Regions from separate parts of the Vibrio sp. JZG10 genome, predicted to be linked through region 3. Evidence: riboswitches for the same ligand, from Rfam matches in the RefSeq annotation. Region 3 holds a riboswitch; each other region holds the start of a gene.
The links. Region 3 has a riboswitch for thiamine pyrophosphate ahead of thiB (thiamine ABC transporter substrate binding subunit). Riboswitches for the same ligand answer to the same signal wherever they lie in the genome.
Positions count from the first base shown of each region.

Region 1 (6,142 bases), on a different contig from region 3:
CAGCGAATTGCCCTTGCCAACCAATTGCCGCCGCCGAGATGAGCGGCGTATTTTGCTCGAAACAAACTTGGTTAATTAGCTGGCGCGTTGGCATGTTATCGGTGCAGTCCAGCACCACATCCGCTAGCATCACCTCAAGCTGCAGCTGTGCTTTGTCTAATCGCTTATTGAGAGCACGAACTTGGACCATAGAATTAAGTTCAGTAAGTTGCTTTACAGTCGCTTTTGTTTTCGCAACTTGGAGGTCTTGCTCACGATAAATGATCTGACGTTGTAGGTTACTGCTATCAACTTCATCATCATCAACCACAACCAATTTACCAACACCCGCTGATGCCAAGTACAAACTCGCTGCGCTTCCTAACCCACCACAACCGATGATTAGCACATGCGATTTACTCAAACGCTCTTGCCCACCTTCAGCAATTTCAGGCAGAGCAACTTGGCGTTGATAGCGAAGGAACTGCTTATCCGTGAGCATGCTCGCCTCTCTTGGTATGCGCCAATTCACTATTCTGATCAGTAAACGTTAGCTGTCTTTCCTTCATCAGTTGTGCAAAAAACTCGATAACGGACTGAGGTGATTCTGCCAAGGTAATAGCTCGCACAACTGCCAAACTAGAAACACCTGTTTGCCAAACTTGGTCTGCATTAGATTGGTCAATGCCACCAATCGCGACCGTCGGAAAGCCAAGTACATAGTCACTACCTGCTTTGTCTTTTGCAGGACGGAAAACCGACTCTGTGTTTCCATAAGGAATGCTATCAATCAGCTTTTGATACAGTGCCAAGCGCACCAAACCTTGTGGTTTCGATGGCATCTGTTTTGTGGTGGTTGGGAAAATATGCCCTAGCGCGATGTAGCTAGGATGAACTTGTACGATGCGCAGTAGTTCGTAATAACCATGAGTAGAAAGACCAAGACGAATGCCGGCTTTAGTTAGCTGAGCCAAATTCGACTCTTCTATGTCTTCTTGTCCTAGGTGAACGCCATAAGCGCCATGCTTGATTGCCAACTGCCAATAGTCATTGATGAACACTTGAGCTTGATACTGACGACCTAGCTCAATTGCTCGAATGATCTGTTGTTCTAAATCGGCTTGTTGTGGGTTCTTTATTCGCAGTTGAATAGTGTTGATGCCTAAAGGCAGTAAACGCTCAATCCAAGCAACATCATCAACGACTGGATAGAGCCCTAGACTTTGCTTAGTTAGAGTTGGAAAGCTAACGCTCTCACCTTGTGCAGACCAACCAACTTGAATACCTAGTCGGTTATCCTCCAGTACAGGTGTGGGGAAATCATCAAATTGGTCAGCCCACTGAGTAGATCGTCCCTCATCAAGGTTGTCATTCAACAGTGTTTCACGTGAAACATTCGCTTGTTGAGTTAGCATTCCTCGAGCAAGTGTTAACGCATCTTCGATAGGAAAATCGAGTACTGTCAGCGTTACTATCCAAGCAAGGTGATGTTCAGGATCGAACATTGCGTTGAATTTGGACTTAACGGAAAGCGCTCTCACTTCGTTGTTAATTGGGTGACGCCAGATATCAAGCTGAAGCATTTTCTCCTTTTCATCGGATACCTGAGTATCAGCAATACCAATATAAATCGCTTTCGACGGTTGCTTAGCACACGCTTCTACCGACAAAGCAGAACGGTAATAGAGCACAAATGAGCTCTCATTCTCAGAGTCATAACCATCAATAAGATCTGTCGTTATGCGTGTGGTCTGTTGGTCGCGAACAAGCTGAATAGATTGAGTTGGGCTCACACCCAACTCAATGTCTTCGATGCTAAAACCCTGTTCTCTCGCCAACAACAAACATTGTTGAACTAAACCTGTTAGCTCAATCAATGATGACGGAATAAGGATTTTGCTCATTAGTCACTTACCTCGGCATGTGCTGCTGGGTGGTATAACTCAGAACCTGTGTCTCTAAATTCTTGAGATTTCTGACGCATCCCCTCAAGAGGATCATCAAGCATTTTGATAGAGATAGCTTGGTCCGCAGCAACTTGCTCAGTGTCTTTCGCGTACTCTCGTACCTCTTGCGAAATCTTCATCGAGCAGAACTTTGGTCCGCACATCGAACAGAAGTGAGCAACTTTGCCGGACTCTTGAGGTAAAGTTTCGTCATGGAAAGCGCGCGCGGTTTCTGGGTCGAGTGACAAGTTGAATTGGTCTTCCCAGCGGAATTCAAAACGTGCTTTAGAAAGCGCGTTATCACGAACTTGTGCGCCAGGGTGCCCTTTAGCTAAATCAGCGGCGTGCGCAGCAAGCTTGTAAGTGATCATGCCTACCTTCACGTCTTCTTTGTTTGGTAAGCCAAGATGCTCTTTAGGTGTTACGTAACAAAGCATCGCACAGCCATACCAGCCAATCATGGCAGCGCCAATACCTGACGTAATATGGTCGTAACCAGGAGCGACGTCTGTCGTCAGTGGACCAAGGGTGTAGAACGGAGCTTCATGGCAGTGCTCTAGCTGCTCTTCCATGTTCTCTTTGATCATGTGCATTGGAACATGGCCAGGACCTTCGATAATCACCTGTACGTCGTATTCCCACGCAACCTTAGTCAACTCACCAAGAGTACGAAGCTCCGCAAATTGCGCTTCGTCATTAGCATCGGCAACCGAACCAGGGCGCAGACCATCACCGAGAGAAAGTGCCACATCATACTTGGCACAGATTTCACAGATCTCTCGGAAGTGGGTGTATAAGAAGCTTTCTTGGTGATGCGCTAAACACCATTTCGCGATGATAGAACCACCACGAGAGACTATGCCAGTAACACGCTTTGCAGTCATTGGCACATAGCGAAGTAGTAAACCGGCATGGATAGTGAAGTAATCAACGCCCTGTTCTGCTTGCTCAATCAGAGTATCGCGCATCACTTCCCAGTTAAGGTTTTCGGCAACTCCATTCACTTTTTCCAGCGCTTGATACATAGGTACGGTACCGATCGGAACCGGGCTGTTACGCAGAATCCACTCGCGAGTTTCGTGGATGTTACGTCCAGTAGAGAGATCCATAACGGTATCCCCACCCCAGCGTGTCGCCCAAACGAGCTTCTCAACTTCTTCCTCAATCGAAGACGTCACCGATGAGTTACCGATATTGGCGTTCACTTTGACCAAAAAGTTACGTCCAATGATCATTGGTTCGGATTCTGGGTGGTTGATATTAGAAGGGATAATCGCGCGACCTTCGGCAACTTCTTTGCGAACAAACTCGGCGGTAATGTCCTTTGGTAGGTTCGCCCCGAAGCTTTGACCTGGATGTTGTTGATTCAGCACTTCATCACGGTACTTGGCACGACCCATGTTTTCACGCAGCGCGATGAATTCCATTTCTGGGGTGATAATACCTTTGCGAGCATAGTGCAGTTGAGTGACGCATTGCCCATCTTTGGCACGTCGAATACGTGGTAGATTGCCGTAACGAAGATCGTCTAGTGTTTCGTCTTCTAAGCGTTCTTTGGTGTACACCGAGCTTACTTCATCGAGTAACTCTGTGTCACCTCGCTCTTCAATCCAGCTTTCTCTTAGCTTTGGTAAGCCGCTATAAAGGTCAATATCGTAGTTCGGATCAGTATAAACACCTGACGTATCGTAGACTCGGACGGCTTCATTCGGCTCGAAAATAGGCGCTTCTTTTGTGCCACCAATCAGACTATCTGCTAGCGCTATTTCACGCATAGGTACACGAACATCTGGACGTGAACCTTCTACATATACTTTTGTGGAATTTGGGTACGGCTGTACCGAGAGTGTTTCAATAAACTGTTTTGCTTCCAGTCTCGCTTGTTTGCGACTCGACATAGCATTTTTCCTTGCTTTGTTATACTAGATAAAAAGTAATTGGATAAAAATGCTTGGCGGATAGATGCGACAAGAGGAGTCAAATTAAGGCTAAATAAAGCTTAAGTAATTTGCCTGTAACAACATTCGACTATTTGATAGGTCAACCAGAAAAAACTCCGGTATAAATATCTTCTCTTGTTCCCTTCGCAGATTCTAATCTGATCAGGTTCAACGGATCCCGAATTAACGGTCTCAGCCTTATGGCACTCCGACAAGTGATATCAGTATATAAAAACGGCCTGGTTAAACCAAGCCGACCTGTTTAATTTTTAACTACTTTGCTAGCTGCGCATCAATAATTGGAAACCGATCCACGCAGCAGAGATGCTCAGCACCACATTTAATAAAATATTTAACCCCATCTTAAGAAACGCACCTTGCTGCATAAGTAAAACATTATCCATAGAAAAGGTGGAAAACGTCGTCAGTGCCCCTAAAAAGCCCAAACCAATCACTTGTCGCCAAGGTTCTGTTGCCAACAGTTCATTGTCGAACGCAGCAATCAACAAGCCCATGATAAATGAACCAACCACATTAACAGTTAGCGTACCGTATGGAAAACCACGCCCCAATAAAATGACACACAGTTCAGATATCAAGTAACGAGAACACGCACCGAAAGCACCACCTAGTGCAATAAAACCAAGAATGGAAAACTGCCCCATAATTCCCCCAACACTATTGATGACGATATTGTAACCAAAACTAAAGCAATATTGATGGTGAAATTTTAGAATTCGACAACGTATTGCATTTAAAACACGCTGAGATTAAAAAAGTTACAGGAGTCACTTTACTTCAATATACCCCATCAAACCGGTTTTCATGTGCTCAATAACATGGCAGTGATACATCCAACGTCCAGGGTTGTTAGCAACAAAGGCAGCTTTGGCACTGCCATTTTTTCCAAGTAAAACCGTATCGGTATGGAACGGTTCGTCGAGTTTCTTTCCATCTAACTCAAGAACAGTAAATGTATGCCCATGAAGATGAATAGGATGATGATATTGAGTAACGTTCTTCAAATTGAAGATATAGGTTTTTCCAAGCTCCAATGTTGAAAGTGGTGCTGGGATATTATCTTTACTCATTCCCTCCCAAGCTCGTTTGTTCATCAGCCAGAATTTAGGTATCGCTTTGCCCGATTTATCGGCAGGAGTGATCGCCCCCTCCCATTCAAACACATAATCGATTTGCTCCGCATTTTCCAAATCAAGATCAGGCACAGGGTTGAGAGGCAATAAAGGCAGTTTCTTGTTGCTTGGCAGGTCAGACTCAACAACTTCAAACTCACACAAGGAGAATGGGAAGCGCCCTTTCATTTGACGCACATAAACACGCTCTCCAGCCTTCGGAGCAATCAATCCGATATCCAATCTCATTCCCGGACCAATTTTGTGTTGAGTGAGCCTATAAGGCGTTTTAACTGGATTGCCATCGATAGCAATAACCCAAGCCTCTGTGCCTTCAATCGCGATCGGATAGGTAATGGTGTTATCGACATTAGCAATTCTTAATCGCGTAGTCGCGTTCTGCTCCAGCGTATAAACAGGCTCATGAATACCATTGACGCTACTCCACTCTCCTGGCGTTCCCATACGTGCACTCAAGCGCGGCACCATTAGGTTCTTCCACTGTCCTTGCTTGTCTAAATGCCAATGCTTGAGGACGACTTCATGCTCTTCATCAAACTGAACAGGCTCAGCCTCTTCAACAATTATTAGCCCAACCAACCCCATACCAAGCTGCTTAACGCTGTTCATGTGTGGGTGATACCAAAACGTACCTGCATCTGGCGGAATAAACTCATACGTAAAAGTCTCTCCGGGCATGATAGGAGCCTGGCTTAAAAACGGAACTCCATCCATTTCAATAGGAATCCTCAAGCCATGCCAATGAATCGTCGTCGGCTCTGATAGCTTATTGATGAAGTTGATTGTTACCTTTTCCCCTTGTCGGCAACGAATTATCGGTGCAGGTATACGCCCATTAAAAGCTAATACCTCAGTATTGAAACCGGGCACTAGTTCAGCCGTAGAAGGCTCTGCAGTGATATCGTATATATACTGCCCCTGCTTATTAGTACTCCTAGATAGAGAACATGCAGGTAGAACAGTAAGCGCGGAGATCGCTAAGGATGATTGAAGGAAGCGTCGACGAGATATATCCATACATAGTTACCCATTAATCCAGATCGGTTGAGTGTAACTAAATATAAATAATGATTCTCATTTATTGCTAACATTTCGGAGCACTTGGTTATAACGACTAGTCTAA
Region 1 covers NZ_JBSUGE010000032.1:175-6,316, reverse strand. Annotated here, with positions in the region: gene ACWYVB_RS22800 (HesA/MoeB/ThiF family protein) at 1-481, opposite strand, end outside; gene ACWYVB_RS22795 (thiamine phosphate synthase) at 468-1,883, opposite strand; gene thiC (phosphomethylpyrimidine synthase ThiC) at 1,883-3,823, opposite strand; TPP riboswitch at 3,988-4,086, opposite strand; gene crcB (fluoride efflux transporter CrcB) at 4,147-4,530, opposite strand; gene ACWYVB_RS22780 (multicopper oxidase domain-containing protein) at 4,654-6,036, opposite strand.
Region 1: linked by a shared signal. The riboswitch ahead of thiC (phosphomethylpyrimidine synthase ThiC) and the one ahead of thiB (thiamine ABC transporter substrate binding subunit) in region 3 are both predicted to bind thiamine pyrophosphate.

Region 2 (6,142 bases), on a different contig from region 3:
TTGTCGTTCTTGCCGTTATCCAACACCATCAATGTGTTGAGGGGAGTAGCAATCAAGGTCGCAGAGCGAATTAATGGCAAGCCAGCCGCTACGTCGATGGTCAGGCTAGGTTGGTATGAAATCGCCATATCGACTTTGCCAGCCGCAACTAGTTTGGGTGGAGTGCTTGGGTCGGCGGGTTCTTGTATATCTACCTTCAAACCTTGCTGTTTAAAGTAGCCGCGCTCTTGTGCGATCACGATAGGGCCATGGTTCGGGTTAACGAACCAATCCAGCATTAAAGTAAGCTCCTTTTCGGCAGCAAGTACGTTAGTTGAAACGATTGAAGCGAGCAGAGCAGCAGCGCTCATGAGTTTGTTTTTATTCACGGGGGTCTTCCTTTTTCTTTCCCTATTTGTTTTCCCAGGGAATGGCTTTTTTCAGTAATTTGTCAGTGGTGAAATAGAGTGCGATAGACAGCGCGGCGAGGATGAATAGGGCAGCGAACATCTCATCGATGATCATGCGTGCGTTGGCTTGCAGCATCAGATAGCCTAGGCCCTCACTTGAGCCGACCCATTCACCTACCACGGCACCAATCGGCGCAATAACCACGGCAACGCGAATACCAGACGCTAACGTTGGTAGGGCGGCAGGTAGTTGAATATGGCGCAGTAATTGCCATTTCGATGCGCCCATGGTTTTGGCAAGATCGAGGTAACCAGTTGGTGTATTGCGTAAACCGTCGTAGCAACATGTCGTGACGGGGAAAAAGATGATGATCGCCGCCATTACTACTTTCGATGCAATGCCGTAACCCAGCCAAAGCATGAGCACTGGCGCGATAGCAAATACTGGAATTGCTTGGCTGGCGATAAGAATCGGCAATAGCCAGCGTTTGAGCGGCTCGAACATCAGCATTTGCAAAGCGAATAGCAAACCCATTGATAAGCCGAGTGCGAGGCCAAGTAGGATCTCTTGTGCCGTTACCCAAGTGTGTTTGAATAGCACGTCGTATCGAGTGACTAATCTATCCAATACTTCAATTGGCGAAGGCAAGATAAAGCTTGGCATGTCAAACACCACTACAATGAGTTGCCACAAACCTAAGATCACGGCTGCGCTGATCAGCAGACGCAACGCCGGATGAGTCACGCGTTCCTTTTTATTAATACGCGCCGAAACGGAGTTGTACTGAGTCATATCACTCATAGTCTTTCTCCAACTGATCCAAAATCGCTTGCTGCAGAACTGCGCACTCTCCATCGAGAGCTCTTGGTTGCTTGGAGTTCGGAACAACCAAGTGCTGTGCTTGAGCTGGCGTGCCTTGTAACACATAGAGTTGATGCGCCAATCGCACCGCTTCTTGCGGATCGTGTGTAATCAAGACAACGGTTTTGTCTTTTAGTAGCTCGGCAGAGAGAGTTTGCAATTTGTGGCGAGTCACGGCGTCCAATGCCGAGAAAGGTTCATCCATCAAAACCAAAGGTTTGTCTTGCATCAGAGTGCGAGCAAGGGCTACGCGCTGTCGCATACCTCCGGAGAGTTGAGCGGGTTTGGCGTAAGCGTAATCTGCCAACCCAACGTGCTCTAACAAGTTGAGAGCGCGTTGTTTCTCATCCGCTGGATTTGAATTGGCGTGAGAAAAGCGCGAGCTGAGGCAGACGTTATCCAGCACGTTAAGCCACGGTAGCAATAAATCCTGCTGAGCCATGTAAGCGATACGGTCATGCAGTGCAGCGCCATCGGTTGTGATGAGTTCGCCATGCCAGTCAACTTGGTCATCCAGTAGGCCAGCTAAGTAACGCAATATTGTGGTTTTCCCGCAGCCACTTCGTCCGAGTAATACCGTCCATTGACCGACAGGAATGGTCATGTTCACTCCCGCTAAAGTCGGTGTTTGGCTGTCTTTGTATTGCAAACTGGCGTCGGAAAGCTGAATGCCAATCGCGTTAGCGAACATAAGTATGACCCGAAAAAAAGTGATTCACAGGGCCGTGACCTTTCCCCACTTCCAATTCATCAGCGTGTGCGATAGCTTGGCTGATGTACTGCTTACCAAGGTGCACCGCTTTGTGTAGGTTGTTGCCTTGGCTAAGGTAAGACGCAATGGCGGAAGACAGTGTACAGCCCGTACCGTGGGTGTTTTTGGTCGGAAAACGCTTGGCGCTGATTAACTCCGCACTGTTTTGCATGATCAGCAGATCGTTGCTGTTTTCATTTTCTTCAAGATGACCGCCTTTGAGCAGAATAGCTTTGGCACCAAGTGCACGAAGGTCGGTAATCATATCGTTCATTTCAGATTCTGATTGAGGCACTGGCTTACCCGTCAATGCTGCACCTTCTGGCAGGTTAGGAGTGATGATGTCTGCCAGTGGAATTAGTTCTTCTTTTAATGTGCTGATTGCTGATTGCTCAAGTAGCAAATCGCCGCTGGTGGCGACCATGACGGGATCAATCACAAGATGTTTAGGTTGGTATTGCTTAATCTTGTTAGCAACGACTTTAATGATGTTCGAATCCGCCAGCATGCCGACTTTTACCGCCACAATATTGAGATCGGTAAACACCGCATCGAGTTGGCTTTCAACGTGATCAAGAGGAATAGGGAAAATCGCAGAAACGCCTTGCGTGTTTTGTGAGGTGATGGCGGTAATCACTGAGCAGGCAAAGCTGCCAGTTGCGGACATCGCTTTGATATCGGCTTGGATGCCTGCGCCGCCGCCGCTGTCGGAGCCTGCGATGGTTAAGACAACTGGGGTGGTTATAGGTGATTGTGCCTGGTGTAAAGATGGCTGTGATTGCTGCGTCATGGTCGCTCCTACTACAAGACGTATAGGAACTGACTTTGACCGTTGTGGATAGATCGATTGTTCGATCGTTATCGCTCGCCAAAGAGGAGCGGCGAAAGGCAAAGTGCGCATAGTTCCCTACGTCAGTGCTAACTGAATCAGGTTCAACGGGTCTCGAATCTCGATCTCAGCCAACGCTTATCGCGTGGCCCCCCGACTATTTCGCTCGGATGATAGCAGGCCCCTTGTAGAAGGGATACGTTTTTTGAGAGTAATTATTATTGAGTATTCAATTATGCGAGGTGAGTGATAGAGTAAGCATCTAAATGGTTCGTCGTGTGGAATTTACTAGTGCAACGCTCTGGTGAAAGAGCTGAACCTGGAATATTTAATAAATAATCGTGGTCTCGTTAAGCAAGGATTAGCACAAAACAAGGTTAAAAAACTGTTAAAATTTAACGCGTTGCCAATTTAACTTTGTTGAACTTTTCGACAGTTAATTAGGAAGGCTAAGACGATCATCGAGCAAGGAGACTTCATGCTTAATTCTGCAACAGCGAAGTCAGTGATCGATCATGCTCTCTTTTTAGGGGCTGATTTCGCTGAACTATTCGTTGAACATCATCAAACTAACACCGTCCAGATCGCATCTGGTGAGGTGGACAAGATCAATTCGGGGATTGATTTTGGTATCGGCATTCGCCTCTTCTTCGGTCACAAAGTGCTTTATGGATACACCAATAGCACGGACGAAGCCGAGCTAAAACGCGTAACGTCATTGCTTGCGGCAAAAGACAAGCGTGAACAAATCGCGTCAGCAGGTTCTTTGAATTTGAACCGCTACCCAATCCAACACGGTTGCCGCATGCCGTTAAGTCAGGATGCTAACTTAGATTCAAAAATCGCGTTTCTATTGAAAGTTGACCAAGCTGCGCGTGCAGAAAGTGAGTACATCAGCCAGTTCATTGGTAGTGTGCTTCAGCGCGAGCAGCAAGTGTCTATCTTCAACTCAGAAGGTTTGCATGTAGACGATACGCGTCACTACATTCGTGTGGCGGGTAACACCGTTGCTCAAAAAGGTAATGAGCAGTCTTCTGGTATGGAAGGTCCTGGCGCTCTTGCTGGTTGGGAGTTCAGCGAACAGCTTGATGCAAAAGAGCTGGGTCAAACTATCGCGCAGCAAGCGTTAGTGAAACTTGGCGCTGATGCTTGTCCATCAGGTGAAATGCCAGTGGTAATTGGTAACGGCTTTGGCGGCGTTATCTTCCATGAAGCGTGTGGTCACTTACTAGAAACCACTTCGGTTGCGAAGAAAGCGTCCGTATTCCACGACAAAATGGGCGAAATGGTTGCTCACACTGCAGTGAATGCTGTAGATGATGGCACCATGACCAACGAATGGGGCTCGATTCATGTTGATGACGAAGGCATGAAGACTCAGCGCACTCAACTGATCAAAGACGGTAAGCTAACCAGCTTCATGGTCGATAAAATGGGTGGCATGAAGACAGGTTATGAGCCTACGGGTTCTGGTCGTCGTCAAAACTACAAGTTCGCACCAACCTCGCGGATGCGTAACACCTTTATCGAAGAAGGTGAGCATTCACTTGACGACATGCTGGCAGGTATCGAACGTGGTATCTATGCGAAGAAGATGGGCGGCGGCTCGGTTCAACCGGGAACGGGCGAGTTTAACTTTGCTGTTCGTGAAGCTTACCTCATTGAAAATGGCAAAATCACCAAACCTCTGAAAACAGCAACGCTGATCAGTACGGGTCCAAAAGTGTTGAAAGAAATCAGCATGGTCGGCAAAGACATGGCGCTTGCGCCGGGCATGTGTGGTTCAGTAAGTGGTTCAGTACCAACAACAGTCGGTCAGCCAACACTGAAAGTAGATAATATTCTGGTAGGAGGCGGTAACTAATGAGCCAAGAAAAACAACTTCTTAATGCGGTTGATTACGTACTATCAGAAGCAAAGCGTCAAGGCGCAGAAGCGGACGTCATTGTAAACTGCAACAGCAGCTTTTCGCTGAAAGCAAACCAAGGCAAGCTGGATGAGTACAAAGTAAGCTCAAGTCAAGTGCTGGGTGTTCGAGTTATTAAAGATGCTCGTGTCGCGACAAGTTATTCTGAATCACTCGAGCAACCAAGTTTAGATTTGATGCTCACAAACGCGCTGCAAAGTGCTCGCTTTTCCAAGCAAGATGAACATCAGAGCATTAGTTGCGTGAACAGCCAAATCACCACTGATATTGCAGAAATTGCGCAAGACGATACCACATCGGTCGATGAGAAAATTGAACTGTCCCTTGCGCTTGAGCAAGGTGTTGTGGCTCTGCCTCACGCTTCAAGCTCACCATACAATGGTTACAGTGACGGTGAAACTCAGCTCATCATCGCGAATACTCAAGGTACGTTATGTCAACATTTCGAGCGATCGTTCACTTGTTACGCGTATACCCTGTTTGAAAAAGACGGCAAACAGTCGATGGCGGGAAGAATGTCGCTAGGTCGCCGTTTTGATGAGTTGGATCCAGCTTATTGTATAGAAGGCGGTTATAACCTTGCTCGTGATCTTCTTGAAGGTGTACCGGTTGCGACGGGTAACTACCCCGCTATTTTCCACATCAATGCGCTGGCAAGTTTATTCGGTGCTTTCGGCAGTGCTTTCTCTGGTGTAAGCGCGATGAAAGGCATTACGCCACTGGGTGATAAGCTTGGTCAACGTGTTGCGAGTGACTTGATTACCTTTACCGATGCGGCATACATGCCGAATGGTATGGCTATCGCAGGGTTTGATAGTGAAGGTTTTGCCACCCAAGACAATGTGTTGATCGCTAATGGCCAACTGAATACGCTATTGCACAATAGCCAAACAGCGAGTTATTTGGGTGCAGTGTCGACGGCAAGTGCTGCTCGCGGTGCAAAATCGAGCTTAGACGTGTCAGCGAATCACAAAGTGATTGCGACAGGCAACAGCAGTGCGCCAGAAGTCAAAGCAGGTGAATACCTAGAATTAGTGGAACTGCAAGGGGTTCACTCTGGTGCAGATGCTGTCAGTGGTGATTTCTCATTTGGTGCGAGTGGTTTCTTGTGTCGTGATGGTCAACGTGTTCAACCTGTGCGCGGAATTACAGTTGCAGGTAACTTCTATAAGATGCTGCAAGAAGTAGAAGCTGTGGGTGATACCCAGCTTATTAATGATAGCCGCACTTTCTTCGCGCCAGATGTGCGTTTTGCTCGCTTGAGTATTGGCGGCAAATAAGCGCGGCATAGAAAATCAGAAACAAAAAAGAGGACTCAATCGAGTCCTCTTTCATCATCTAGCAACGTGTACGCGAATAACTAAAATTCGCGGATGTCCAACTC
Region 2 covers NZ_JBSUGE010000026.1:49,653-55,794, forward strand. Annotated here, with positions in the region: gene ACWYVB_RS21505 (ABC transporter substrate-binding protein) at 1-368, opposite strand, end outside; gene ACWYVB_RS21510 (ABC transporter permease) at 391-1,191, opposite strand; gene ACWYVB_RS21515 (ABC transporter ATP-binding protein) at 1,184-1,942, opposite strand; gene thiD (bifunctional hydroxymethylpyrimidine kinase/phosphomethylpyrimidine kinase) at 1,932-2,792, opposite strand; TPP riboswitch at 2,890-2,997, opposite strand; gene ACWYVB_RS21525 (TldD/PmbA family protein) at 3,310-4,695, shown strand; gene ACWYVB_RS21530 (TldD/PmbA family protein) at 4,695-6,038, shown strand; gene trmY (tRNA (pseudouridine(54)-N(1))-methyltransferase TrmY) at 6,119-6,142, opposite strand, start outside.
Region 2: linked by a shared signal. The riboswitch ahead of thiD (bifunctional hydroxymethylpyrimidine kinase/phosphomethylpyrimidine kinase) and the one ahead of thiB (thiamine ABC transporter substrate binding subunit) in region 3 are both predicted to bind thiamine pyrophosphate.

Region 3 (6,142 bases):
ATTAGGAATCGCTAACTTACCTATGCAAAACATGACGCAAGAGCTGGAAAATGGCTCCTTAGTCAGAGTTTTACCTCAATGGCACACGGTACCAATGCCTATTTATTTAGTCTATCGTCCTGGCGCAAACCGAACGCGACGAGTACAAGCGATGATTGACCATATCATGAGCCTAAGATCTCAGTTTGAATTTGGTCCTCGACATGGTTTGTGTTGCGGAGAAGCATAACCTAGCAACTATCAGGCACTAGCATGCTGCTCGGATAAATGCCGCAAGCTTCTCACTAGCATGCTGTTCACTCAATGCAGACATATCACCCGCGGCTTCCACTTTACCATCTGCCACAAACACAAAGTGGCTGGCAATCGCTTTGGCATCGCTTAAATGGTGCGTGACCATCAATACGGTTATTCCCCGCTCTGCTGCGAGTTTTTTTACCAAGCTCAGCATCTCTTCACGTAAAACCGGATCAAGCGCCGAGAAAGGCTCATCTAACAGCCACATGGGATGAGGCTGAACAAAACAACGCGCCAAGGCAACACGTTGACGCTGCCCTCCAGAAAGGTGCTCAGGCAAACGGTCGAGGTACTCTGCAACGCCAACTTGCTGCGCCGCTTGTTCAACCTGACGTTTTTGGTCTACCGTAAGCTTTAGCCCTGGGTGTAAACCTAAGCCAATGTTGTCACGCACCGACAAGTGAGAAAACAAGTTATGCTCTTGGAACAGCATGGAGAAAGGACGCTGATAAGGCTCTTTGTGCACAATCGACTCACCATCAACCCGAATGTCACCTTGGTCAGGATGGATAAACCCAGCCACCAACGCTAGCAACGTCGATTTTCCAGCCCCACTTGGTCCCATCAGCGACACTATCTGACCTTGCTCAATCGTTAAGTCAAAACGAAACAGCTCACGTTGGTAGGTGTACTGCACATCATCCAACACTAACATTACGCTCTCTCCTTCGTTTTCAATACTTTCTCAATCAAGGCAAAGCAGCCCACACTCAACAACAACAAGGTCACCGATACCACCGCAGCCGCGTCCATCTGATAGCTGCCAAGCAGCTGGAATAAATACAGAGGTAAAGTGCGGAACTCTTGTCCGCCAAACAACGCGATAGCACTTAAATCTCCAATCGCAAACATAAAGCTGATCGCAAACGCATGTGCGAATGGCTTGCGCAGCGCCTGCCACTCCACCACTTTAAAGCGTTGCCAGCCACGCATGCCTAAACTGGCGCACACATACTGGTATTGCTGCTCGATGTGCAGCATTGGCTGTGCCAGCGTTTTGATCACGTAAGGCAAAGCCATCAAACCGTTCACCAGAATCACAACAAAAAACGCCAAGCTAAAAACATCGGTAAATGATCGCAACAGCAAGAATAATCCGGTGCTAATCACCAAACCTGGCGTCACCAAAATAATGGTGCCGATTAGCTCAATCTGATCGGCTCGCGTGTTTTTGTACTGCAACCGCCAACGGCGACTGGTCAACAATATGGACACGCCCGCAGCGACCGCAAGCGCACTGGCTAACCCTGCCACTTTGAGTGAGTTAAATAACGCAGACCAAAAACGTTCATCGGTTAACACCGTCCAAACTTGTTGGTTGATGCCACTCAGTAACACCATCAATAACGGTGGTATCACCAGTAAAAAGGCACCTATGACCCAAAAGCTATCCCAAGCTTTTGACCACCCATGATCCTTCGTTAAATATTGCTGTACCGATGTGCTGCCAGCACTGATAGAAACAGGCTTTGTTAACTTCTGCACTCCAATCGCAAGCAGTCCACATAACAGCATCTGCCACAGCGCCAATAACGCCCCAGCTTGTAAATCAAAATCAAACTTAATCGCTTGGTAAATTGCCAATTCAATGGTGGTGGATTTTGGCCCGCCCCCCAATGCCATTACAGTGGCGAAACTGGTGAAGCACAACATAAATACCAAACCACAAACGTGGGGAAGTTGCTGTCTTAAACGCGGCCATTCCACCCAACGAAACTTATTCCAATGGTTCATACCTAAATGCGCACACAGCTTATGTTGCTCGGCAGGAATAGATTCTAATGCTTGCAACAGCAAGCGCGCCGCGTAAGGTAAATTAAAGAACACATGGGCGAGTAAAATGCCGTTCAAACCGTAAATAGAAAATGGCAGTTTGCTATCGAAACTCTGTAGCCACTGCGCTAACAAACCGCTGTTGCCATAAATCGCTAGTAGCCCGAAAACACCAACCAAAACAGGCAAAACTAGCGTCGATGCAAACAGCTTAAGCAGTAATGACTTACCCCAAAATTGGCGACGTGAAAGCGCATGCGCAACTGGAATGGCAAAGCCAACACTGAGCAATGTGGAAAGAAAAGCTTGGTAGAAGCTGAACTTGGTGACATGTTGATAATACGGGTCGTCCCATACCACAGACACATCAAGTGAAGGGGCTTGAACAATCAAAGCACCTAGGGCAGAAACAACAAAGGTCGCGATGATCATCGCGACCCCTAAACCTATTTTTGGAACAGAATTCAAAGGTAAAACCTATCTCATTCAGATGAGGGGTGGAACGTCAGCTAAAACATCAGTGCGCTTTGCCATTCGCGAATCCAAGACTTACGCATTTTTGCCACTTCATCAGCACTAAAGCTCAACGACTTGTTTGGAACGCTCAAGGTTTCAAAACCTTTAGGTAACTCAACGTCAGTAACAGGGTACATCCAGTTACCCGTTGGCATCGCTGACTGGAACTCATCACTTAAAATGAAATTCATAAATTGATCAGCAAGTTCTGAATTTTTTGCCCCTTTCACTTTAGCGGCGACTTCAACTTGCATGTAGTGACCTTCAGCAAAATTCGCCGTCGCAAACTTTGAATCGTTTTCCGCAATTAAGTGGTACGCAGGTGACGTAGTGTAAGAAAGCACTAAGTCCGACTCGCCGTTAAGGAACATGGAATACGCTTCTGACCAACCTTTCGTGACCGTTACGGTTTTGCTCGCTAGCTTCTGCCACGCTTGCGTCACATCGTCGCCATAAATGGATTTCATCCACAGCATCAAGCCTTGGCCCGGCGTTGACGTACGCGGATCTTGATAAATCACTTTCAAATCGTCGCGCGCTTCCACCAGCTCTTTCATGCTTTTCGGCGGATTAGCCAGTTTCTCTTTGTTGTACACAAACGCGAAGTAACCGTAATCGTACGGTACAAACGTCGTATCGCTCCAACCGTTTGGTAACACTGTGTTGGCCGTATCCACATTGTGCTCAGTAAGCAAACCGGTTTTCTTCGCTTCAGCCATCAGGTTGTTATCCAAACCTAACACGATGTCGGCTTTGCTATTACCGCCTTCAAGACGAAGACGATTCAGGATCGACACACCATCGTCCAACGCAACGAAGTTAACGTCACAGCCACATTTTGCTTCAAAAGCTTGCTCGATTTTAGGACCCGGCCCCCAATCTGCAGCAAAAGAGTCGTAGGTATAGATAGTTAATGTGTTTTCAGCAGCAAACGCTGAAGTAGAGGTGATTGCAGCTAAGGCAATCAGATTTAGAGTGGGTTTCACTGCTCGCTCTCCATGAGTATTTCAGAGAAATAAGTTGAGCGGCACAGGGTTTGAGGCGGCTATTAAGGATTTCCAATATCCAGACTCAATTCCTACGCCAGCATTATCTGGTTCAGGTAATACGGGTCCCTAGTAAAGCACTTAGGTCTCAGCGCCCAAATGCATTGATTGACTCAATGCAAAATGGGTTTGCTCCCCGATGAGTTGGATGGATTGTAAAGGTATTTGAGTGGTTACACAATCAGCTCACGAGCGCTGGTCATAGCCCCAACGAGGCACTAAACCTTGCTCAATACCTAAGTGGTCGAGAATTCTCGCCACCATAAAATCCACTAAGTCTTCAATGCTCTTTGGCTGATGGTAGAAGCCCGGAGCCGCTGGCATGATGGTGACGCCCATTTGCGATAGCTTGTGCATGTTCTCCAGATGCAGCGTTGAAAATGGCGTTTCACGAACCACGAGCAACAACTGCCCGCGTTCTTTCATTACCACATCAGCCGCCCGTTCGATCAAGTTGTCCGACATACCATGCGCGATCGCCGCAACACTTCCTGCTGAACATGGGCAAACCACCATTTGCTTTGGTGCCGCTGAGCCAGACGCTACTGGTGAGAACCAGTCATCTTTACCACAAACAGTGATGTTATTTGGATCACAGTTGAGATGTTCCACCAGCGCTTGCTTTGCGGCGTCTGGCCCACTTGGCAGCTTAAGGTTGTGTTCGGTTGCCATCACAACGCGAGCCGCCGAAGAAATCAGAACGTAGACATGATAATCCGCCGCGACTAAACATTCTAAAAGGCGCAGACCATAAGGCGCACCAGATGCTCCAGTTAACGCTAAAGTGATGGCTTTTTCTGCTTGCTGCTGTTTGTTTTGCATAAAATCAGACTTTTTGTTTAAGTTGCTCGAGGAGCTTGCCGTGAATACCGCCAAAGCCACCATTACTCATCACGAGGATTTGGTCACCTGGCTGCGCACGTTCAACGATTTTCGCTACAAAGTTATCGATGTCAGCGTCAACAAAAGCAGGTTGCTGACATTGTTCCGCGATATCTTGCACCGACCATTCGATGTTGTCTGGTTGGAATAAGAACACTTCATCTGCGCTGTGTAGCGAATCCGCGAGTGTGTTTTTGTGCACGCCGCGCTTCATAGTGGCAGAACGAGGTTCCAACACGGCAAGAATGCGTTTTTCGCCTACCTTGTTACGCAAACCACCGACGGTGAGTTCAATTGCCGTTGGGTGATGCGCAAAATCATCGTAAACCGTGATGCCTTGTTCTTCACCTTTGAGCTCTAAACGACGCTTAGTGTTGATGAAACGGCCCAGAGCCTGACAAGCAAGTTCCGGCGTTACACCAACGTGTCGTGCGGCGGCAATCGCCATTAACGCATTATCAACGTTATGGTCACCCACCAAATTCCATTCGACGGTACCAACCTTCTCGCCTTGCAACGCAACGTCAAATTTTGAGCCATCAAGCACTAATTTGTGCGCTTGCCAGTCGCCACCAACACCTGAAAACTGCTTTTCTGTCCAGCAACCACGCTCTAATACATCCGCCAAAGCTTGGTCTTGCTTCGGAGCTAAGATTAAGCCATTTCCGGGAACCGTTCGCACTAAATGATGGAATTGGCGCTTGATCGCCTCTAGATCATCGAAGATGTCAGCATGATCAAACTCAAGGTTGTTCATGATTAAGGTTCGAGGATGGTAGTGCACAAACTTAGAACGCTTATCGAAAAAAGCACTGTCATATTCGTCCGCTTCAACGACAAAAAACATGCTTTCACCCAAACGAGCAGAGACTCCAAAGTTACCAAGTACTCCACCAACTAGGAAACCAGGTTGATAACCGCAGTCTTCGAGTATCCAAGCCAGCATGCTCGACGTGGTCGTTTTACCGTGTGTACCCGATACCGCCAATACCCAGCGATCGTGCAGCAAAAACTCGTTGAGCCACTGCGGACCAGAGGTGTAGCGCATGTTGGTATTGAGCACATGTTCAACACATGGGTTACCACGGCTCATGGCATTACCGATCACCACAAGGTCTGGTTGAGGGTCGAGTTGAGACGGGTCGAAGCCTTCAATAATTTCAATACCTTGAGACTCAAGCAACGTGCTCATCGGTGGGTAAACGTTGGCATCAGAACCAGTGACTTTATGCCCTAATTGGCGCGCTAAAATCGCAGCGCCGCCCATAAATGTGCCACAGATACCCAAGATATGAATGTGCATAAACTAAACCTTGTAATGCGTTCTTTAATGCTTTCATTATCGCGATCACAACCAGAAAAGCGAGAGACTTTAGCCTTCTTCTTGCAGTCCCTTTCACAAATATGACAAGGTTGAACACAGACTGTACAACCTCTTGCTTACTGATGAATACCTCAAGCAAGTCTACAAATAAATTGAGATCTCAAACAGTTACTTCATTACCATTAAAAAGATCTGCGACTTAAACTTACATCCAGCGCAATCGTTTAACATCCATAAAGAGATGCTCACTTGCGCACTACCCCCAATGAAATGAAAATGTAAGGATTAACCATGTCAGGACTGC
Region 3 covers NZ_JBSUGE010000016.1:82,825-88,966, forward strand. Annotated here, with positions in the region: gene ACWYVB_RS17730 (LysR family transcriptional regulator) at 1-229, shown strand, start outside; gene thiQ (thiamine ABC transporter ATP-binding protein) at 248-952, opposite strand; gene thiP (thiamine/thiamine pyrophosphate ABC transporter permease ThiP) at 952-2,538, opposite strand; gene thiB (thiamine ABC transporter substrate binding subunit) at 2,580-3,572, opposite strand; TPP riboswitch at 3,645-3,781, opposite strand; gene ACWYVB_RS17750 (flavin prenyltransferase UbiX) at 3,819-4,454, opposite strand; gene mpl (UDP-N-acetylmuramate:L-alanyl-gamma-D-glutamyl-meso-diaminopimelate ligase) at 4,459-5,817, opposite strand; gene fbp (class 1 fructose-bisphosphatase) at 6,130-6,142, shown strand, end outside.